One region of the Rhodoferax sediminis genome, then DNA from elsewhere that is predicted to be linked to it. Evidence: predicted binding sites of a transcription regulator. Region 1 holds the regulator's gene; the other holds the start of a gene.

What was found. Region 1 encodes LexA, which represses DNA repair genes until DNA is damaged. Its sites were predicted from a motif close to ACTGTATNNNNATACAGT; they were not measured.
Region 2: a site for LexA is predicted at 1,614-1,631, ahead of EUB48_RS13180 (PA0069 family radical SAM protein). Genes of this name have one in related genera too.

The regions. Positions count from the first base shown of each region.
Region 1 covers NZ_CP035503.1:2,286,263-2,290,690, forward strand. The annotation lists gene kdsB (3-deoxy-manno-octulosonate cytidylyltransferase) at 1-395, shown strand, start outside; gene adk (adenylate kinase) at 607-1,263, shown strand; gene EUB48_RS11025 (asparaginase) at 1,297-2,259, opposite strand; gene lexA (transcriptional repressor LexA) at 2,361-3,047, shown strand; gene EUB48_RS11040 (DUF1993 domain-containing protein) at 3,526-4,041, opposite strand; gene EUB48_RS11045 (D-2-hydroxyacid dehydrogenase family protein) at 4,143-4,428, shown strand, end outside.
Region 2 covers NZ_CP035503.1:2,731,638-2,736,065, forward strand. The annotation lists gene EUB48_RS13175 (amino acid ABC transporter permease) at 1-422, shown strand, start outside; gene EUB48_RS13180 (PA0069 family radical SAM protein) at 442-1,518, opposite strand; gene EUB48_RS13185 (VOC family protein) at 1,800-2,222, shown strand; gene EUB48_RS13190 (DOPA 4,5-dioxygenase family protein) at 2,219-2,569, shown strand; gene EUB48_RS13195 (DUF302 domain-containing protein) at 2,756-3,169, shown strand; gene cydX (cytochrome bd-I oxidase subunit CydX) at 3,196-3,318, opposite strand; gene cydB (cytochrome d ubiquinol oxidase subunit II) at 3,354-4,428, opposite strand, start outside.

The DNA of each region.
Region 1 (4,428 bases):
AGGCTGCCATGAGCACGGCGGCGCATGCCATCGATACGCTGGCGGATTTTGTCAACCCGAATGTGGTCAAGGTCGTGCTGGACGCCCAAGGGCTGGCGCTGTACTTCAGCCGCGCCCCGATCCCGTGGTGGCGCGATGGCGCCGCGCAAGGCGTCACGCAGCTGCCGCCGGTGGCGCCGCTGCGGCATATCGGCATCTACGGCTACCGCGCCGGCTTTCTGCGCGAGTTCCCCAGGCTGGCGGCAGCGCCGATCGAAGACGCCGAGGCGCTGGAGCAACTGCGCGCCCTGTGGCACGGCTACCGCATTGCCGTGCACGTGACGCAGCATGCCCCCGGCCCGGGCGTCGATACGCCGCAAGATCTGGAGCGCGTGCGCAAACTGTTTGCGGCGTAGAGCCCCCACGCTTGCCACTTCGTGTGTTGCGCTGCCCCCCGTGGGGGCCGAACTTGCTCGGGGCGGCCCTTCGCTGCGTTAGCATCGGCGCGGCGTAAGCCAGTCTGAAGCTCCTGCGTGCTATTCTTGCCGCCAATGAAGCGTCGCGGGATCCGTTGCAGGTTCCAGATCCCAGCGATGCCACCTGGGTTTACCAAATTCGAGGAGATTCATGAGACTGATTCTGTTAGGCGCCCCCGGTGCGGGCAAAGGCACGCAGGCCACGTTCATCTGCCAAAAATACGGTATTCCGCAAATCTCCACCGGCGACATGCTGCGCGCCGCGGTCAAGGCCGGCACGCCGCTGGGGCTGCAGGCCAAGGCCGTGATGGACTCGGGTGCGCTGGTCAGCGACGACATCATCATCGGACTGGTGAAGGAGCGTATCGCCCAGAGCGACTGCGCCAACGGCTTTCTGTTCGACGGCTTTCCGCGCACCATTCCGCAGGCCGACGCGATGAAGGCGGCGGGCGTCAAGCTCGACTACGTGCTGGAAATCGACGTGCCCTTTGACGCCATCATCGAACGCATGAGCGGGCGCCGCTCGCATCCGGCCTCGGGCCGCACTTACCACGTCAAGTTCAATCCGCCCAAGGTGGCCGGCAAGGATGACGTGACCGGTGAGCCTTTGATCCAGCGCGACGACGACAAGGAAGAGACCGTGAAGAAGCGGCTCGAGGTGTACAGCGCGCAGACCCGGCCGCTGGTGGACTACTACGCCGGCTGGGCCAAAGCCGAGCCCGCCGCTGCGCCCAAATACCGTGCCATCAGCGGCACCGGCAGTGTGGAAGACATCACGGCGCGGGCGCTTGCGGCGCTGGCGAGCTGATCGCACGCTGCGTTCGCGCTGCGGCACCCTCAGTCAAGCGGGCATCAGCGCCAGCATCAGCGCCACGCGGGCCTTCGCGGCGGACAGACCCTGCGAATCGGGAATGGCATCACCCGGCTGGCCCAGCACCCGGCCGTTGGGGCAGCGGCTGGCGCGCACTACCTTGACACCGGCGCGCTGGGCTTTGAGCAGCGCAGCCTCCAGATCGTGGTGCAGCGTGCCGTTGCCGGTGGCGGCCACGACCAGGCCCTGCACGCCCTGCGCCACCAGCGCCTCCACCACGGCGCCACTGGCGCCGGCGTAGTTCATGACGATCTCGACGCGCGGCCAGTCCATGGTGTTTACTATATTTTCAATAGCATGCTGTTGTGACCCGACAAGGGCTTCGGGCCAATTTCGTAGCAAACGCAGCGCACCCTCCTCCACATACCCGAGCGGCCCGGCATCACCCGAGTTGAAGGCATTGATCCGGTAGGGATGCACTTTTTGCACGTCGAACGCGCTGTGGAGGGTGCCCGCACAGACGGCCACCACGCCGCGCGCGCCGGCGTGCATGGCCACCGCCACCGCGTCCAGCACATTCTGCGGCCCGTCGGGCGCAACGGACGTGGCCGGGCGCATGGCGCAGGTCAGCACCACCGGCTTGGCTGGATTGAGGACGGCCTGCAGGAAGTACGCGGTCTCCTCCAGCGTATCGGTGCCATGGGTGATGACGATGCCCTGCACTTCGGGCTGTGCCAGCCAGTGCGCCACGCGGCTGGCCAACTGCTGCCAGACGGCAAAACTCATGTCCTTGCTGTCGATCTGCGCCACCTGTTCGGTGATCAGCGCACGCCCGGCGAAGACTGAGGACAGTGCCGGAATGGCCTCCAGCAACTGCGCCACGCCGACCTGTGCAGCCGTGTAGCCGATGTTGTCGGCGGCGCTGTCCGCCGTGCCGGCAATCGTGCCGCCCGTGCCCAGCACCACGATTTTTTTGTCGATTTGTTGTGCCATGACTTGCAAACTTTCAAAAACTGGTTAAAAATACAGTTACTGGGTATTAAAACAGTAATCGCCATCCGGGCCCTGTTTCAAGCGCAGTCCAAGGAGTCATCATGATCGACCTGCCGCCGTTCCCACCCAAGCTCACCGCCCGCCAGCAGCAGATTCTGGACCTGATCCAGAGCGCCATTGCGCGCACCGGTGCGCCGCCCACACGTGCCGAAATCGCCGCCGAGCTCGGTTTCAAGTCCGCCAATGCGGCCGAAGAGCATCTGCAGGCGCTGGCCCGCAAAGGCGTGATCGAACTCGTCAGCGGCACCTCGCGCGGCATCCGCCTCAAAAGCGACGCGCTGCGCTCCATCAACGAATCGCGCTTCAAGCAGTTCTCCCTCCCCTTGCAAAGCCTGGCCCAACTCGCCCTGCCGCTGGTCGGGCGGGTGGCGGCCGGCGCCCCGATTCTCGCGCAGGAGCATGTGGACCAGACCTACTACGTGGAAAGCAGCCTGTTCCAGCGCAAGCCCGACTACCTGCTCAAGGTGCGCGGCATGTCCATGCGCGACGCCGGCATCATGGACGGCGACCTGCTGGCCGTGCAAGCCACCAAAGACGCCAAGAATGGCCAGATCGTGGTGGCACGGCTGGGCGACGAAGTCACGGTCAAGCGCTTTCGGCGCAACAAGCACCTGATCGAGCTGCACGCCGAGAACCCCGACTTCCAGACCATCATCGTCGAGCCCGGCGAGCCGTTCGAAATCGAGGGCCTGGCTGTGGGGCTGATCCGCAACACCATGCTCATGTAGGTTCAAGTTGCCGCTCCAGGTGACGGGCGTTTGATGGCTGCCGTACTGCAGCAGATCACAACCCTGGCGTGGCGATGTTTCAAGCAATCCTGTCTGTGTTCGACCCTCTTTTTTGATTGAAAGGTTTCACATGGGACTCGCATTGTTCACAGCCTCCAGGCTCTTCGCACCGCTTCACAACGCCATCAACTGGCTGATGCCGGGTATCCCCCGCAACACTTGGGCGCACCAGCCGGCGGCGGATGCCCGGCCTTATCAAGGTGCTATTAGCTCAATAGCTGCTCATGCCCATGTCACAAGGGCTTCAGGCCGAAATCATTCGAATACAGGCACGCACAGGCCGCTGCGCGTATTGCGTGTGGTGGACGCGAGTGCAGCGCCGGCCAGTGCCGGGCGGATGGTCATCTCTGGCCGCATGGCGGATGTATGCGCCGAACTGGAACGGCTGGCCGCCGGGGAAGCAACCCTGCACTGAGCCTCAGGCCTTTGCGCCCAGCAAATAATCGCGCTTGCCAATCTCCACCCCGTTATGCCGCAGGATGTCATAGGCGGTGGTCACGTGGAAGAACAGGTTCGGCAAAACCCAGCGCGTAAGGTAGGCCTCACCCTTCATGGTGTGGGTGGCATCGCGCCCGACCGGGAACGTAAAGTCCTTGTCTTCCGTTCCATCCAGCGCGCCGGCAGGCACCGTAGCCAGGTAGTCCAGCGTCTTTTGAATTCGCGCCTTCAGCTCGGGGATGGTGGATTCAAAATCTTCAAACTTCGGCGCTTCCATCCCGGCCAGCCTGGCAACGCCATTTTTTGCGGTGTCGCAGGCGATCAGGACTTGCCGCGTAAAAGGCAGCATGTCGGGGGCCAGCCGGTACTGCATCAGGATCGAAGCGTCGAATTTTTTTGCATCGGCACACGCTTGTGCCTTGTCCAGCAAATGACTCAGGTTGCCCAGCATGGTGGTAAAGACCGGCAGGCTGGCAGATGACATGGAAATTGACATGGTGATGGGTCCTGGTAACGAATGGAAAGGTATGCAGCCAGCGGTGTGAGGCGCTGGGCAGCTGTGAGCCGGCACGCCTGGAGCCAAGGCACAATGGCGCTATGAACATTGTGATTCTTGACGATTACCAGGACGCGGTTCGCAAACTGCAGTGTGCCAGCAAACTTGACGCCTACTCTGCCAAGGTTTTTACTAACACCGTGAAGGGCATGGGCCAGCTCGCGGTTCGACTCAAGGATGCCGACGTGATCGTCCTGATCCGCGAGCGCACCCAGTTCAGCCGGCAACTCATCGAAAAATTGCCAAAGCTCAAGCTGATTGCCCAAACCGGCAAGGTCGGCCGCCATATCGACGTCGCGGCATGCACCGAGCGGGGCATCGCCATTG
Region 2 (4,428 bases), 450 kb from region 1:
TCGGCATCCAGTTCGAGCCGATCACCGCGGGCATTCTGGGCTTGAGCCTGAATGTTGGCGCCTACCTGTCGGAGACCATCCGTGGCGCGATCAACGGCGTGGAACACGGCCAGTGGAACGCCGCGCGCAGCCTGGGCCTGACGCAGACGCAAACCCTGCGCTACATCGTCGGCCCGCAGGCGCTGCGCCTGGCCGTGCCCAGTCTGTCGAACAGCCTGATCAGCCTGATCAAGGACACCTCGCTGGTGTCGGTGATTGCCGTGAGCGAGTTGATGCTGGCCACCAAGGAAGTGATCGCCACCACGTTCCAGCCGTTCCCGCTGTACCTGGCCGCCGCGGGCATCTACTGGGCCATGAGCGCCTTCTTTGAGACGCTGCAGAAAAAACTGGAAGTGCGGCTGAACCGCAGCTACTTGCGCTGAAGGGCGCCAGCACCCGGCGCTAAAACAAACTGCGCTGCCCCACCGCCTCGCCAGGGCGGAACTGGCTCGCGTCGAGCTCGATGCGCTCGCGATTGAACCCCAGGCGGCGGCAGGCTTTCTCGAAGCGCTGGCGCACCAGTTCGGCCCACAGCCCACTGCCCTTCATGCGCGTCGCAAAATCACTGTCATAGTCCTTGCCACCGCGCATCTCCTGGATGCGCGCCATGATGCGCGCGGCGCGCTGCGGATAGTGCAGCTCCAGCCACTGGCGAAACAGCGGACTCAGCTCCCACGGCAGGCGCAGCACGGTGTAGAAGGCACTGCGTGCGCCCGCCTCCCAGGCGGCGGCCAGCACCTGCTCCATGTCTTCGTTCACGAACGGAATTTGCGGCGCCACGCTGACGCCCACCGGCACGCCGGCATCGGCCAGCGAGCGGATGGTGCGCAGTCGCCGGTAGGGTGCGGCGGCACGCGGCTCCAGAATGCGCGCGAGATTGGCATTGAGCGTGGTGATGGTCACATACACCGCCGCAAGCCCCGCCTGCGCCATCGGCGCGATCAGGTCCAGGTCGCGCTCCACGCCGCTGCCCTTCGTCACCACGGCGAACGGATGGTGACATTGCTGCAGCAACTCGACCACGCCGCGCGTGAGGCGCAGCTCGCGCTCGACCGGCTGGTAGGGATCGGTCACCGTCCCAAGCGCAATCATGCGCGGCACATGGCGGGGCGCCGCCAGCTCGCGCGCCAGCACGGCGGCAATGTTGCGTTTGGCGACGATGCGGGTCTCGAAGTCCAGCCCCGGCGACAGGCCCAGGTAGCTGTGCGTCGGCCGTGCATAGCAGTACACGCAACCGTGCTCACAGCCGCGGTACGGGTTCAGGCCGTAGTCGAAGTAAATGTCGGGCGACTCGTTGTGTGTGAGCGCGCTTTTGGCGTCTTCGAACGTGACCTGCGTGGCGGGGGGTGCCGAATCACCCTGCACGTCATCCGCCAGGGTGTCCCAGCCATCGTCGAAGGCATTGCGCACGTCGCGCTCGAACCGGTGCGCGATGCGCGTGGCCGTGCCCCGCCCCTTGATGGCGTGCAGGGGAATCATCACGTCGCTCACGGGTCTGCCTCCATCCCGCCGGCATGGCGCTGCGGTCGGACTGACGACGGGGAAGCCTTGTGGAGCGCCATGGTAACGAATATACTGTATAAAATACCAGTATATCGACACCTCAGCCGACAAGCAATCCCGCGCCGAAAATTTCGAGCGACTCACTCAGCCTGCCATTACCGGGATCAAAATCGCAGAATGTCTGCTGATACACCGATGCGGCGCCCGCTATCCCACCACTGGCCTGAAACCGAATGACCCAATAAGGAAAGAGCGCGATGATCCACATCCTGGAAATTGACCACATCGTCCTGCGCGCCGCCGATCTGGATGCCATGCTCCATTTCTACGGCACGGTGCTGGGCTGCCCCATCGAGCGGCGGCAGGATGATATCGGCCTGGTGCAGCTGCGCGCGGGGCGATCGCTGATCGATCTGGTGCCGGTCGACGGGCCGCTGGGCCGCGCGGGCGGTGCGGCGCCGGGGGTGGAAGGGAAAAATCTCGATCACTTCTGCCTGCGCATCGATCCGTTCGATGTGGCCATGATCCGTGCGCACCTCACATCCGCAGGCGTCGCCGTGGGGCCGGTCGAGTCCCGCAACGGGGCGCAGGGAGAAGGCCCCTCCATCTATATTGCGGACCCGCAGGGCAACACCGTCGAATTGAAAGGGCCGCCCTGGCCCGCTGGAGACAGCCCATGATTGCACGCCCCCAAAACCTCTACACGCACTACCACGCCCATGTCTACTTCGGGCCGGATACGGTAGCGCAGGCGCGCCAACTCTGCCAGCAGGCGGGCGAGCAGTTCAACGTGCGCGTGGGCCGGGTGCACGAAAAGCTCGTGGGGCCGCACCCGCACTGGAGCTGCCAGATCGCGTTCGACGGCGCGCAGTTCGAGCCCTTCATCGCCTGGCTGGAACAGAACCGACACGGCCTGGACGTGCTGGTGCACGGCCTGACGGGCGATGATCTAGCGGACCACACGCTGCACGCGTCGTGGCTGGGCGAGCCCTCGAAGCTGAATCTGGCGATGTTCGAAGGCACGTGACAAGCGCCGTGCGCCGCAGATGCAGTGCATTGACACTACGCAATTCATAGCACATAGTCGTTACCCCATAAGGGCTATAGCCCGAAAAAGCTTGAATTTCAGAATTCGATGCCAAAGGGTTCCGTCCCCATGCGCATCGCCCAAAATCGGCCTACCATGGTCTCAAGTCCTCTCCAGGAGCATCGCATGAACACCCCCCTTTCAACCCCGGTCAACACACCCGGCGTGGTCAGCATCAAGAGTGCCCATACGCTCGCAGACACGCTGGAGCGACTGCGGGCCACGTTCAAAGCGCATGGCCTCAAGGTATTCGCGACCATCGATCACCAGGCCGAGGCCGCTGCCGTGGGTTTGACGATGCCGCCCACCGTGCTGCTGATTTTTGGCAACGCGAAAGCCGGCACGCCGCTGATGCTGGCGCACCCGCTGGCCGCGCTCGATCTGCCGCTCAAGGCGCTGGTGTCGGAAGCGGTGCCCGGCACCGTGATGGTGAGCTTCAACACGCCGCAGTACCTGGTGGAGCGCCACGCGCTGCCGCATGAGCTGGTGGCCAACCTGTCGCCGGCCGGCCGCCTGATCACGCAGGCGCTGGGTCACTGAGGCAATGCGCGGGCGCAGCTGGGCTGTCAGGGCTTTTCGAGCTGCTCCCGGCCCGTCTCCTCGTCATCCATCAGCTCGTACCACATGGCGTTGAGGACGGCAAAGGCGGCCGCGAGGGGCAGACCGAGAATCCATGAGAAGTACCACATAACAAGCCCCTGGTTTTTTTGAATGACGGGGCGCGTCAATACGCGTGCCCGCTCTCGTTGCGGATGGCCTGCTCGTCGACCTTGCCCCACAGCACGTGGTACACCCACGAGGTATAGGCGACGATGATGGGCACGAAAATCACGGTCACCACCAGCATGATGAACAGCGTGAGGTGGCTCGACGAGGAATCCCACACCGTCAGGCTGGCGTGCGGGTCGATGGACGACGGCAACAGGAACGGGAACATCGACGCGCCCACGCTCAGCACGATGCCGGCCACGCTCAGCGCGCTGCACAAGAGCGTGAAGATCTCGCGCCGCAGCCGCAGCCCCAGCAAGGCACCCAGCGCGCCGGCAAAACCGGCCACGGGTGCAGCCAGGGTCCACGCATGGGTCGCATAGTTGGAAAACCAGGCGCCTGCGTCATGGGCCTCGACCGTCTTGAGCAGAGGATTTGACGGGCCCCCCATGTCGATGGCGCTGGTGATGCGATAGCCGCCAACGTAAGACCACAACAGCACACCGGCCAGCCCATACAGCACGATGGTCAGCAGTGCCGCCACGCTGCCGTAGCGGCGCGCGCGCTGCGCCACCGGCCCCTGCTGCGTCTTGAGCTGCAGCCAGGCACTGCCGTGCATCACCAGCATGGCCACCGAAACCCCGCCGCACAGCAAGCCAAAGGGGTTGAGCAAGCCCAGGAAGCTGCCGTCGTAAAAGATCCGCATGTCGGGCGCGAGCCGGAACGGTACGCCTTGCAGCGCATTGCCGAGCGCGACGCCGAAAATCAGCGCCGGCACGAAGCCGCTGAAAAACAGGACCCAATCCCAGCGCGCGCGCCAGCGCGGGTCGTCACGCTTGCTGCGAAACTTGAACGCCACCGGACGCAGAATCAGCCCCGCCAGAATCGCGAGCATGGCAAGGTAAAACCCCGAGAACGCCACCGCATAGAGCTGCGGCCACGCGGCAAAGATGGCACCGCCGCCCAGGATCAGCCACACCTGATTGCCTTCCCAGACCGGGCCGATGCTGTTGATGATCACGCGCCGCTCCACGTCGTCGCGTCCGGCAAAGGGCAGCAGCATGCCCGCCCCCAGATCGAAACCATCGGTG